Regions from separate parts of the Enterobacter sp. genome, predicted to be linked through region 3. Evidence: predicted binding sites of a transcription regulator. Region 3 holds the regulator's gene; each other region holds the start of a gene.
What was found. The regulator sigma-54, encoded in region 3, starts transcription at its own class of promoters, with help from an activator protein. The targets are predictions, from matches to a motif close to GTTGGCACANNTTTCGCTNT.
Positions count from the first base shown of each region.

Region 1 (4,148 bases), on a different contig from region 3:
GGCCGACAGCCGACGTATTATACAGGTTCATGTCAGAACGCCGGACGACTCACCGGTGCCAAAACTGGAAGATTAATGTAAATGGCATTTGCCCCATTGCTTGAACGCCAGCGCGTCCGTTTGCTGCTGGCGCTGTTACTCGGAGCCAGCGGTACGCTGGCTTTTTCTCCTTACGATATCTGGCCCGCGGCCATACTCTCCCTGATGGGGCTTCAGGGTCTGATCCTGAACCGTCGTCCGGTACAGGCTGCCGCTATCGGCTACTTCTGGGGACTGGGGCTGTTTGGCTCAGGTATTAACTGGGTCTACGTCAGCATCGCCCAGTTTGGCGGTATGCCTGGCCCGGTAAACGTCTTCCTGGTGGTCCTGCTCGCCGCGTATCTCTCGCTCTATACCGGTCTGTTCGCCGGCATCCTTTCTCGCCTGTGGCCCAAAACCAGCTGGCTGCGCGTTGCCATTGCCGCACCGGTGGTCTGGCAGATCACGGAATTCCTGCGCGGCTGGGTGCTGACCGGCTTCCCGTGGCTGCAGTTCGGCTACAGTCAGATTGACGGCCCGCTCAAAGGCCTGGCGCCGGTAATGGGCGTTGAGGCCATCAACTTCCTGCTGATGGTGGTGAGCGGCCTGCTGGTTCTGGCGCTGGTCACGCGCTGCTGGAAGCCGCTGGTTATGGCGCTGGTGCTGTTCGCCCTTCCCTTCCCGCTGCGCTATATCCAGTGGTTCACGCCTGAGCCCGCGCGCGCCATGCAGGTTTCCATGGTGCAGGGGAATATCCCGCAGTCCATGAAGTGGGACGAGAAAGAGCTGCTAAACACGCTGAAGATCTACGCCAACGCCACCGAAGAGGTGATGGGTAAATCGCAGCTGATTATCTGGCCGGAGTCTGCCATTCCCGATCTGGAAATCAATCAGCAGCCGTTCCTCAACATGATGAACGACCTGCTGGTGGCGCGCGGCAGCACGCTAATCACCGGGATTGTCGATGCGCGTCTGAATCAGCAGAACCGCTACGACACCTACAACACCATCATTACGCTCGGCAAAGACAGCGAATACAGCTACCACTCCACTGACCGGTACAACAAGAACCACCTGGTGCCGTTTGGTGAATTTGTCCCGCTGGAGTCGATTCTGCGCCCGCTGGCCCCGTTCTTCGACCTGCCGATGTCCTCTTTCAGCCGCGGCCCGTACGTACAGCCTCAGCTGCACGCGCACGGCGCAGCCCTGACGGCGGCTATCTGCTACGAAATCATCCTCGGCGAGCAGGTGCGCGATAACTTCCGCCCTGATACAGACTATCTGCTGACCATCTCCAACGATGCCTGGTTTGGTAAGTCAATCGGCCCGTGGCAGCACTTCCAGATGGCACGTATGCGCTCTCTGGAGCTGGCGCGTCCGCTGCTGCGCAGTACCAACAACGGCATCACCGCTGTGATTGGTCCGCAGGGTGAAATCCAGGCGATGATCCCGCAGTTTACCCGAGAGGTGCTGACCACGAATGTCACGCCAACCACAGGCCTGACGCCATATGCGCGCACCGGCAACTGGCCGCTGTGGATCCTGACCGCGCTATTCGGCTTTGGCGCGGTGCTGATGAGCCTGCGCCAGCGTCGTAAATAACCTTCCCTTCTGTTGCCGGGTGGCGGCTACGCCTTACCCGGCAATCCCTTCCAAATCTTAAAACTGGCACGCCTATTGCTTTGTTTATTCAGGTAAACGCAGTTTGGCTTAACGTGCAACTTTGTCGCACCAGCGTAGATCACCGGCAGCACCGTAACGGTGCAACGGGAGATATTTGCCTCTGAATGGTGCGGCGCGCTTCGCAAAAATAAACAATAACGCAGCAAAATCTTTACATTAAGCCAGACTAAATGTTAACAAGCTTGCATAACACTGCACTCGCATTGCGCGAGATATAACAACATCACAATGGGTATCAATGCGTCACTGGCGCTGATAAAAAAGGAGTTGGGTATGCAATTACGTAAACTGGCCACAGCAATGCTGGTTATGGGAATGTCTGCAGGCGTGGTTCACGCTGAAGATGCGCCTGCAGCAGGCAGTACTCTCGACAAGATTGCCAAAAACGGCGTTATCGTGGTCGGCCACCGTGAATCTTCTGTCCCGTTCTCTTACTACGACAACACGCAAAAAGTCGTGGGCTATTCACAGGATTACTCCAACGCCATCGTTGAAGCCGTGAAGAAAAAGCTGAACAAACCTGACCTGCAGGTGAAGCTGATCCCAATCACTTCACAGAACCGTATTCCACTGCTGCAAAACGGCACCTTTGACTTCGAGTGTGGCTCCACCACTAACAACCTGGAGCGTCAGAAACAGGCTGCTTTCTCTGACACCATCTTTGTCGTGGGTACCCGCCTGCTGACGAAGAAAGGCGGTGAGATCAAAGACTTCGCTGACCTGAAAGGTAAAGCGGTCGTTGTTACCTCCGGTACCACGTCAGAAGTGCTGCTCCACAAGCTGAACGACGAGAAGAAAATGGACATGCGCATCATCAGCGCGAAAGACCATGGCGACTCCTTCCGTACCCTGGAAAGCGGCCGTGCCGTCGCGTTTATGATGGATGACGCCCTGCTGGCAGGCGAGCGTGCGAAAGCGAAAAAACCAGACAACTGGGATATCGTCGGTACCGCGCAGTCGAAAGAAGCCTACGGCTGTATGCTGCGTAAAGACGATCCGCAGTTTAAAAAGCTGATCGATGACACCATCGCTCAGGTGCAGACCTCCGGCGAAGCGGAAAAATGGTTCGACAAATGGTTCAAGAACCCGATTCCACCGAAAAACCTGAACATGAATTTTGAACTGTCTGACGACATGAAAGCGCTGTTCAAATCTCCAAATGACAAGGCTCTTAACTAATTAGAACAACAGGGGCGGGATCTCCTGCCCTCTCGATTGTCGGGAAGCATGGACAGACTATACGTTGAGTGGTCGTTCCCCACTCAGCGCGAAAAATGAGCTTCTCACCAATCTTCGAGGGTAGCGCTGCTACCCTTTTTTTTCTGGAGTTTATTATGTCAATCGACTGGAACTGGGGCATATTCCTGCAACAAGCCCCGTTCGGCAACACCACCTATCTTGGCTGGCTGTGGAGCGGCTTTCAGGTCACCGTGGCATTATCGATAACGGCGTGGATTATCGCGTTTCTTGTCGGTTCTTTGTTCGGTATTCTGCGCACCGTCCCTAACCGCTTTCTTTCAACACTTGGCACCCTGTATGTGGAACTGTTCCGTAACGTTCCGCTGATCGTGCAATTCTTTACCTGGTATCTGGTTATCCCGGAACTGCTGCCGGAAAATATTGGCATGTGGTTCAAGTCGGAACTGGATCCGAACGTGCAGTTCTTTGTCTCCTCCATGATGTGTCTGGGGCTGTTTACCGCTGCGCGCGTTTGCGAGCAGGTGCGTGCCGCCATTCAGTCATTGCCGCGCGGACAAAAAAATGCGGGCCTGGCGATGGGCCTGACGCTGCCCCAAACCTACCGCTACGTGCTGCTGCCAAACGCCTACCGCGTTATCGTTCCACCGATGACCTCAGAGATGATGAACCTGGTGAAAAACTCGGCCATCGCCTCGACTATCGGCCTGGTCGATATGGCCGCGCAGGCGGGCAAACTGCTGGATTACTCCGCTCACGCGTGGGAATCCTTCACCGCGATCACGCTCGCGTATGTTCTGATTAACGCTTTCATCATGCTGGTGATGAACCTGGTTGAACGCAAAATTCGCCTGCCGGGCAACATGGGGGGCAAATAATGTACGAATTTGACTGGAGTTCTGTCGTTCCATCCATGCCTTACCTGCTTGATGGACTGATGATTACCTTAAAAATCACCGTCATTGCCATCATCGTCGGTATCGTCTGGGGCACCCTGCTGGCCGTCATGCGCCTGTCGAGCTTTAAGCCGCTCGCATGGTTTGCGACCGCCTACGTTAACGTGTTCCGCTCCATCCCGCTGGTAATGGTGCTGCTGTGGTTTTACCTGATCGTGCCCGGCTTCCTGCAAAACGTGCTGGGGCTGTCGCCGAAAACCGATATCCGTCTGATCTCCGCCATGGTGGCGTTCTCAATGTTTGAGGCCGCTTACTACTCTGAGATTATCCGAGCGGGCATTCAGAGTATCTCCC
Region 1 is NZ_CDRQYH010000009.1:70,839-74,986, reverse strand. Features, by position in the region: gene corC (CNNM family magnesium/cobalt transport protein CorC) at 1-76, shown strand, start outside; gene lnt (apolipoprotein N-acyltransferase) at 82-1,620, shown strand; gene ACWYRJ_RS05070 (amino acid ABC transporter substrate-binding protein) at 1,975-2,880, shown strand; gene gltJ (glutamate/aspartate ABC transporter permease GltJ) at 3,036-3,776, shown strand; gene gltK (glutamate/aspartate ABC transporter permease GltK) at 3,776-4,148, shown strand, end outside.
Region 1: the regulator sigma-54 is predicted to act here: its motif matches at 1,683-1,702, upstream of ACWYRJ_RS05070 (amino acid ABC transporter substrate-binding protein).

Region 2 (4,148 bases), on a different contig from region 3:
TTTGCGGGTTACAGGTATTGCCAAATAACGGGCACTGATGCGGTTTGCATTTGCCGGTGAGCACCTCGCCGCAGCGGGCACGGGGATCGTCGCAAACCTGCTGCGGCTGCGGGCGGAAATGCGCTTCGGCGTCGAACGCGCGATAGGCTGGCGTCAGGCGCACGCCGGATTCGGCAATCAGCCCCAGACCACGCCACTCGCTGTCGCCCTCAACGCTAAATACGTCGGCTATCGCCTGCTGCGCCCGTTCATTTCCCGCATCCGGCACCACGCGGCGGTACTGGTTTTCGACCGCGCTCAGGGCCGCTATTTTCTGCTCAACCAGCATGATGACACCTTGCAGTAGATCAAGTGGTTCGAAACCAGCGACCACTAACGGACGATTGTACTGTTCAGCGATAAAACCGTAGGCGTCTGTGCCAATCACCATGCTGACGTGGCCCGGTGCCAGAAAGGCGTCAATGCCGTTGCCTGGCTCTTCCAGCAGGCTGCGCAGGGTGGGGATGAGCGTAATGTGCTGGCAGAAGAAGAAAAAATTCTCGACGCCGCGCGCTTTCGCCTGCTGCAGCGTGATGGCGGTGGCGGGCATGGTGGTTTCAAACCCCAGGCCAAAAAACACCACCTTGCGCGCGGGGTTATCCGCTGCCAGCGTCAGGGCATCCATCGGCGAATAGACGATCCGGATGTCTGCGCCGCGCGCTTTCGCCTGCAGCAGCGAACCATTTTTCCCCGGCACGCGCATCGCGTCGCCAAAGGTGCAGAAAATGACGTCGGGCTGGCTGGCAATTTCAATACAGCTGTCGATGCGCCCCATCGGCAGCACGCAGACCGGGCAGCCGGGGCCGTGGATAAACTCAATGTTTTCCGGCAACAGCTGGTCGAGGCCAAATTTGAAGATGGCGTGCGTGTGCCCGCCGCATACCTCCATGATCCGCAGCGGTTTTTCCGCCGTGTAGTCCAGCCGCGCTGCGCGCGTTTTCAGGTGGCCGATAAGCTGCAGCACCTGCTCCGGCGCGCGGTATTCATCAACGTAACGCATGATTATCGCTCCTCGCCGTACAGCAGCGCGCCCACGTCAGGCTCCACGTCGAACATATTTTGCAGGGCGTCGAGCGTGTCGCGGGCTTCCGCTTCGTTAATCACGCTCATGGCAAACCCCACGTGGACCAGCACCCACTGGCCGAGACGCGATGCGCCGCTCTCATCGGTGGTGCCCACCAGCGTCAGGTCGACATCGCGCAGGATGCCGCAGACCTCGACTTTGGCCTGATTACCGTCGATGGCGTGAATTTGTCCCGGTACGCCTATGCACATCGTTCGCTCTCCAGCCAGTGTAGCCAGCCGTCCATGCCGTCGCCGCGCGTGGCGGAGACCAGCAGGATCTCAATATCCGGATTCACGTCGCGGGCATACGCCACGCACTTATCCACGTCGAAATTCAGGTACGGCAGCAGGTCGACCTTGTTCAGCAGCATGATGGACGCGGCGGCAAACATGTGCGGGTACTTCAGCGGTTTGTCTTCGCCTTCGGTCACCGAAAGCACCGCCACCTTGTGTCGTTCGCCCAGGTCGAAGCTCGCCGGGCAGACGAGGTTGCCAACGTTTTCAATAAACAGGATGCCGTTATCCGCCAGCGGCAGGCGCGGGGCAGCGTCGGCAATCATCTGCGCATCGAGGTGGCAGCCTTTACCGGTGTTGACCTGAATCGCCGGGGTGCCGGTTTCGCGAATGCGCGCCGCATCGTTAACGGTTTGCTGGTCGCCTTCGATCACCGCGCAGGAGACAAGCCCGTTCAGGCGCTTGAGCGTTTCGGTTAGTAGCGTGGTTTTGCCGGAGCCGGGGCTGGAGACAAGGTTCAGCGCCAGCTGTTTGCGGGTGGCAAAGCGGGCGCGGTTGCGGGTGGCGATCTGGTTATTCTTGTCCAGCACGTTGATTTCCACCTCCAGCATCTGGCGCTGGCTCATGCCCGGCGCGTGAGTGCCCGCTTCGCCGTGGCCGTAATGCAGGTCGCCCGCATCGGAGCGTTGCGGCGCAAAGGTAATGCCGGTCAGGGCTGCCGCAGGGCGCGGTGCGGGGGAAAAGGGCGCGGAGCGAAACGCGGAGTGGGGGCGGTGTTCATCCCCTTCTATATACAGGTTGCCTTCGGCGCAACCGCAGGTACTACACATACTTTACTCCTTCTCGATTTCGAGGCGTTGGATCTGCATGCCGTCATCCGCCACGATGCGCAGACCGGTGCTCTGACACTGCGGGCAGCGCTGTACCTTTGATGACACCAGGGTGACGTACTGCTGGCACTGCTCGCACCAGCACTCCGCCTGCTGTTCTTCAATATGCAGTTCGCAGCCTTCCGCCAGCGTGCCGCGGCAGACCAGCTCAAAACAGAAGGTCAGGGCGCTGGTCTCGACGCAGGAAAATGCTCCGACCTTCAGCCAGACGCCGGTGACGCGTTTCGCGTGGTTTTGCACTGCCTGCTGTTCGATAAGTTCAAGAGCCCGCTGGCAGAGGGTGATTTCGTGCATGACGCCTCCTCAATGAATTGCCCCGGTAATGCAATAACGGTGCCAGCTCGATTTTTGTCAGGGCGTGACGATGTCAACGCTGTCGAAATGACACGTCGACACCGCGATGTTGACAGCGATTCGTAAGATAAACGTATTGAAAATCATAAAGATAAAAACTGGCATGGAATCTGCTTAACAGCCGCTATCTCCATTAACCGGATACCTTCTATGACTATTTGGGAAATCAGCGAAAAAGCGGATTACATCGCGCAGCGTCATCAACAGTTACAGGACCAGTGGCACCTTTACTGCAACTCTCTGGTTCAGGGCATTACCTTGTCGAAAGCGCGTCTTCACCACGCGATGAGCTGCGCGGCGCAGGGCGACATGCGCTTCGTCCTGTTCGGCCATTTCACCATCAACGTTACCCTGGCGGACAACTTCAACAGCCACACCATTGAGTACTACCTCGAGACAAAAGACGGCGAAAAACAGTGTATTGCGAAGGCGCAGCTGATGGCGGATGGCATGGTGGACGGCCACGTCAGCAACCGCGATCGCCAGCAGGTGCTGGAACACTATCTGGAAAAAATCGCGCCGGTTTATAACGGCCTGTACGCCGCCGTTGAGCACGATCTTCCGGTCAACCTGAAGCAGCTGATGGACGGAAATGCCTCAGCGAACGTGGCCTGACCCATGCGTGTCGAGAAGTGTCGACAAGACAGCTTTTCGACAAAAATGACTATCACCAGAGGATAACCCGGTGAACCGTTTTGTAATTGCTGACTCGACGGTCTGCATTGGCTGTCGAACCTGTGAGGCGGCGTGTTCGGAAACGCATCGCCTGCATGGGCTGCAGTCCATGCCGCGCCTGCACGTCATGCGCAATGAAAAAGAGTCTGCCCCGCAGCTCTGCCATCACTGTGAGGATGCCCCGTGCGCGGGTGTCTGTCCTGTAAATGCCATCACCCGCGTGGATGGCGCTGTCCAGCTGAACGAAAGCCTGTGCGTAAGCTGCAAGCTGTGCGGCATTGCCTGCCCGTTCGGCGCGATTGAGTTTTCCGGCAGCCGACCGCTGCATATCCCGGCGAATGCCAACTCGCCAAAAGCCCCGCCCGCGCCGCCGGCGCCTGCGCGCGTAAGCTCGCTTTTGGACTGGGTGCCCGGCATCCGTGCCGTTGCGGTGAAATGCGACCTGTGCAGCTTCGATGATCAGGGCCCGGCCTGCGTGCGCACCTGCCCGACTAAAGCGTTGATTCTGGTTAACATTCGCGACATCGCCCGTACCAGCAAGCGCAAACGCGAGCTGACCATCAACAGTGATTTTGGCGACCTTTCTCTGCTACAGGCGCTTAACGAGGGGGTGAAATGAACGCGGTGATGATGATTACCAGCGCGGTAGCCTGTTTTGCGGTCGCCGCCGTTCTGGCGCCGATCTTCTCATTCCATAAAACCCTGAGCGGCGCGATCGCCGGGCTCGGCGGGGCAGTCGCTAGCCTGATGACGCTGGCGGCAGGCGGCGTTGTTCTGCTCGGCGGCCAGTCGGCAGAGACCGTGATGCCGCTGATTCGCCACACGGTTGAGATCACTCCCCTGAACGCCATCTGGCTGGTGACGTTTGGCCTGTGCGGGGTGTTTATCAGC
Region 2 is NZ_CDRQYH010000020.1:34,344-38,491, reverse strand. Features, by position in the region: gene hypD (hydrogenase formation protein HypD) at 1-1,039, opposite strand, end outside; gene ACWYRJ_RS08685 (HypC/HybG/HupF family hydrogenase formation chaperone) at 1,042-1,314, opposite strand; gene hypB (hydrogenase nickel incorporation protein HypB) at 1,305-2,168, opposite strand; gene hypA (hydrogenase maturation nickel metallochaperone HypA) at 2,172-2,522, opposite strand; gene hycA (formate hydrogenlyase regulator HycA) at 2,733-3,197, shown strand; gene ACWYRJ_RS08665 (4Fe-4S dicluster domain-containing protein) at 3,268-3,876, shown strand; gene hycC (formate hydrogenlyase subunit 3) at 3,873-4,148, shown strand, end outside.
Region 2: the regulator sigma-54 is predicted to act here: its motif matches at 2,550-2,569, upstream of hypA (hydrogenase maturation nickel metallochaperone HypA).

Region 3 (4,148 bases):
CGTCACCTTCACGGGTAACGTCGTCATGACCCAGGGCACCATCAAAATTAACGCTGACAAAGTGGTCGTTACCCGTCCGGGTGGCGAGCAGGGCAAAGAGATCATTGATGGTTACGGCAACCCGGCAACCTTCTACCAGATGCAGGACAACGGCAAGCCGGTGAAAGGCCGCGCCTCACATATGCACTACGAGCTGGCGAAGGACCTGGTTATCCTGACCGGAAACGCGTATCTGGAACAGCTGGACAGCAACATTACCGGCGACCAAATCACCTATCTGGTGAAAGAGCAAAAAATGCAGGCCTCCAGCGAGAAAGGTAAACGCGTCACGACCGTACTGGTTCCGTCGCAGCTGCAGGACAAAGGCAAGGGCCAGGCCCCGGCACAGAAGAAGAGTAACTAATCCGTTATGGCAACATTAACTGCAAAAAACCTCGCGAAGGCCTATAAGGGCCGCCGTGTCGTAGAAGATGTCAGTTTGACCGTCAACTCTGGCGAAATCGTGGGGCTGCTTGGCCCTAACGGTGCGGGTAAAACGACAACCTTCTACATGGTCGTTGGCATTGTGCCGCGCGATGCCGGCAACATAATCATTGACGATGAAGACATCAGTCTTCTGCCGCTTCACGCGCGCGCGCGTCGCGGGATCGGCTATCTGCCGCAGGAAGCCTCCATTTTCCGTCGACTTAGCGTTTACGACAACCTGATGGCGGTCCTGCAAATTCGTAACGATCTGACCAGCGAACAGCGTCAGGATCGTGCCAACGAGCTGATGGAAGAGTTCCACATTGAGCATCTGCGCGACAGCCTCGGTCAGGCACTCTCCGGGGGCGAACGCCGTCGCGTTGAGATCGCGCGTGCGCTGGCCGCAAACCCTAAATTTATCCTTCTGGATGAACCGTTTGCGGGTGTTGACCCGATCTCGGTTATCGACATTAAACGTATCATTGAACACCTGCGCGACAGCGGGCTTGGCGTACTGATCACCGACCACAACGTCCGTGAAACGCTGGCCGTATGTGAACGCGCGTATATTGTGAGCCAGGGCAATCTGATCGCCCACGGTACGCCGCAGCAGATCCTCGAAGACGATCATGTTAAGCGCGTCTATCTTGGGGAAGACTTCAGACTCTGATAGGGTAGAGGTAACGTAACGCCGAACCGGAGAAAAATGCTCTGAACATGAAGCAAGGTTTGCAATTAAGGCTCAGCCAACAACTGGCGATGACGCCGCAGCTACAGCAGGCAATTCGCCTGTTGCAACTGTCCACGTTAGAACTTCAGCAGGAGCTCCAGCAGGCGCTGGACAGCAACCCCCTGCTGGAACAAACCGATCTTCATGACGAGGTAGATACCCAGCAATCGCAGGATACAGAAGCGCTCGATACCGCCGACGCACTCGAACAAAAAGAGATGCCCGACGAGCTTCCGCTGGATGCCAGCTGGGATGAAATCTACACCGCCGGAACGCCTTCCGGTACGCGTGCTGACTACCAGGATGATGAGCTACCGGTCTATCAGGGAGAAACCACCCAGTCGCTGCAGGATTACCTGATGTGGCAGGTGGAACTCACTCCCTTCTCCGATACCGACCGCGCGATTGCCACCTCAATTGTCGATGCCGTTGACGACACCGGCTATTTGACCGTCACGCTTGACGATATTCTGGAAAGCATGGGCGACGAAGAGATAGAGCTTGAGGAAGTTGAAGCCGTTCTGAAGCGCATCCAGCGTTTCGATCCGGTAGGCGTAGCCGCAAAAGATCTGCGCGACTGCCTGCTGATCCAGCTTTCTCAGTTCAGCAAAGAGACGCCATGGCTCGACGAGGCGCGCGTGATCATCAGCGATCACCTGGATCTGCTGGCGAACCACGATTTCCGCACCCTGATGCGCGTCACGCGCCTGAAAGAAGATGTGCTGAAAGAAGCGGTGAATCTGATCCAGTCACTCGATCCACGCCCGGGACAATCAATCCAGACCAGCGAGCCTGAGTACGTTATTCCGGACGTGCTGGTCAGAAAACACAATGGCCGCTGGGTCGTTGAGCTGAATTCAGACAGCATCCCTCGCCTGCAAATCAACCAGCAGTATGCCTCCATGTGCACCAGCGTGCGTAACGACTCCGACAATCAATATATTCGTAGCAATCTTCAGGAAGCGCGATGGCTGATCAAAAGTCTTGAGAGCCGAAATGATACGCTGCTACGCGTCAGCCGCTGTATTGTCGAACAGCAGCAGGCTTTCTTTGAGCAGGGCGAAGAGTATATGAAACCGATGGTGCTGGCGGATATCGCCCAGGCCGTCGAGATGCATGAATCAACCATTTCCCGTGTCACCACGCAGAAGTATCTGCACAGTCCACGCGGTATTTTTGAGCTTAAGTATTTCTTCTCCAGCCATGTGAATACCGAGGGCGGCGGTGAAGCGTCGTCAACGGCCATTCGTGCCCTGGTGAAGAAGTTGATCGCCGCGGAGAACCCCGCGAAGCCGCTAAGCGACAGTAAGTTAACCACCATGCTGTCCGATCAGGGTATTATGGTGGCACGTCGTACTGTTGCGAAGTATCGAGAGTCTTTATCCATTCCGCCGTCCAACCAGCGTAAACAGCTGGTCTGACACAACCGATAAGGAAGACACTATGCAGCTCAACATCACTGGACAAAACGTCGAAATTACTGAGGCTTTACGCGAATTCGTGAACGCGAAGTTTGCAAAACTCGAGCAGTATTTCGAAAGGATCAATCAGGTCTATATTGTGTTGAAAGTGGAGAAAGTGACTCATATCTCGGATGCCACCCTGCATGTTAACGGGGGTGAACTGCATGCCAGTGCGGAAGGGCAAGACATGTACGCTGCTATCGACGGCTTGATTGATAAGCTTGCGCGACAGCTCAATAAACATAAAGATAAACTGAAACAACACTAATTGTCCGGGCAGTTAACGGGTGCAGGACGGCCTGTTGTGAAACACAACAGGCCATTTGTACAGTTAGCGCTTAGGTGAAATTATGATGAACAACGATTCCGCTCTTCAACTGAGCAATGTCCTTAACCAGGAATGTACCCGCAGTGCGGTTCACTGCCAGAGCAAAAAACGTGCGCTGGAGATCATCAGTGAACTGGCTGCTAAACAGCTGGGCCTGCCGCCGCAGGTGGTGTTCGAAGCGATTCTGACCCGTGAAAAAATGGGCAGTACCGGTATCGGCAACGGCATCGCGATCCCGCACGGCAAACTGGAAGAGGATACCCTGCGTGCCGTTGGTGTGTTTGTGCAGCTTGAAACACCCATCGCCTTCGATGCCATTGATAACCAGCCCGTCGATCTCCTTTTCGCGCTGCTGGTGCCTGCCGATCAGACGAAAACCCACCTGCATACGCTGTCGCTGGTCGCAAAACGTCTGGCCGATAAAACTATTTGCCGTCGACTGCGCTCGGCCCAAAGTGATGAAGAGCTCTACCAAATTATCACTGAAGCAGAAGGCAATCAGGATGATGCATAACCAGGAGATGGCCTTCACATCTGTTGTCCTGAGGAGAAACGGAACATGGTGCTGATGATTGTCAGTGGCCGTTCAGGGTCGGGGAAATCCGTTGCTCTGCGCGCGCTGGAAGACATGGGTTTTTACTGCGTTGATAACCTGCCGGTCGTGTTGTTGCCCGATCTGGCCCGCACGCTTGCGGAGAGACAAACCTCTGCAGCCGTCAGTATCGACGTCCGTAACATGCCTGAATCGCCAGAGATCTTCGAACAGGCCATGAGCAACCTGCCTGACACGTTCTCGCCTCAGCTGCTGTTCCTTGATGCAGACCGCAATACGCTAATCCGTCGCTACAGCGATACCCGTCGCTTGCACCCGCTTTCCAGTAAGAATCTCTCTCTGGAGAGTGCTATCGATGAAGAGAGCGACCTGCTGGAGCCACTGCGTTCTCGTGCAGACCTGATTGTCGACACCTCTGAGATGTCCGTTCACGAGCTGGCAGAAATGCTGCGCACCCGGTTATTGGGTAAACGCGAGCGTGAACTGACGATGGTGTTCGAATCCTTTGGCTTCAAGCACGGTATCCCGATTGATGCGGATTATGTTTTCGACGTGCGCTTCCTGCCGAACCCGCACTGGGATCCGAAGCTGCGTCCCATGACAGGCCTG
Region 3 is NZ_CDRQYH010000008.1:76,926-81,073, reverse strand. Features, by position in the region: gene lptA (lipopolysaccharide ABC transporter substrate-binding protein LptA) at 1-403, shown strand, start outside; gene lptB (LPS export ABC transporter ATP-binding protein) at 410-1,135, shown strand; gene rpoN (RNA polymerase factor sigma-54) at 1,183-2,616, shown strand; gene hpf (ribosome hibernation promoting factor) at 2,639-2,926, shown strand; gene ptsN (PTS IIA-like nitrogen regulatory protein PtsN) at 3,009-3,500, shown strand; gene rapZ (RNase adapter RapZ) at 3,546-4,148, shown strand, end outside.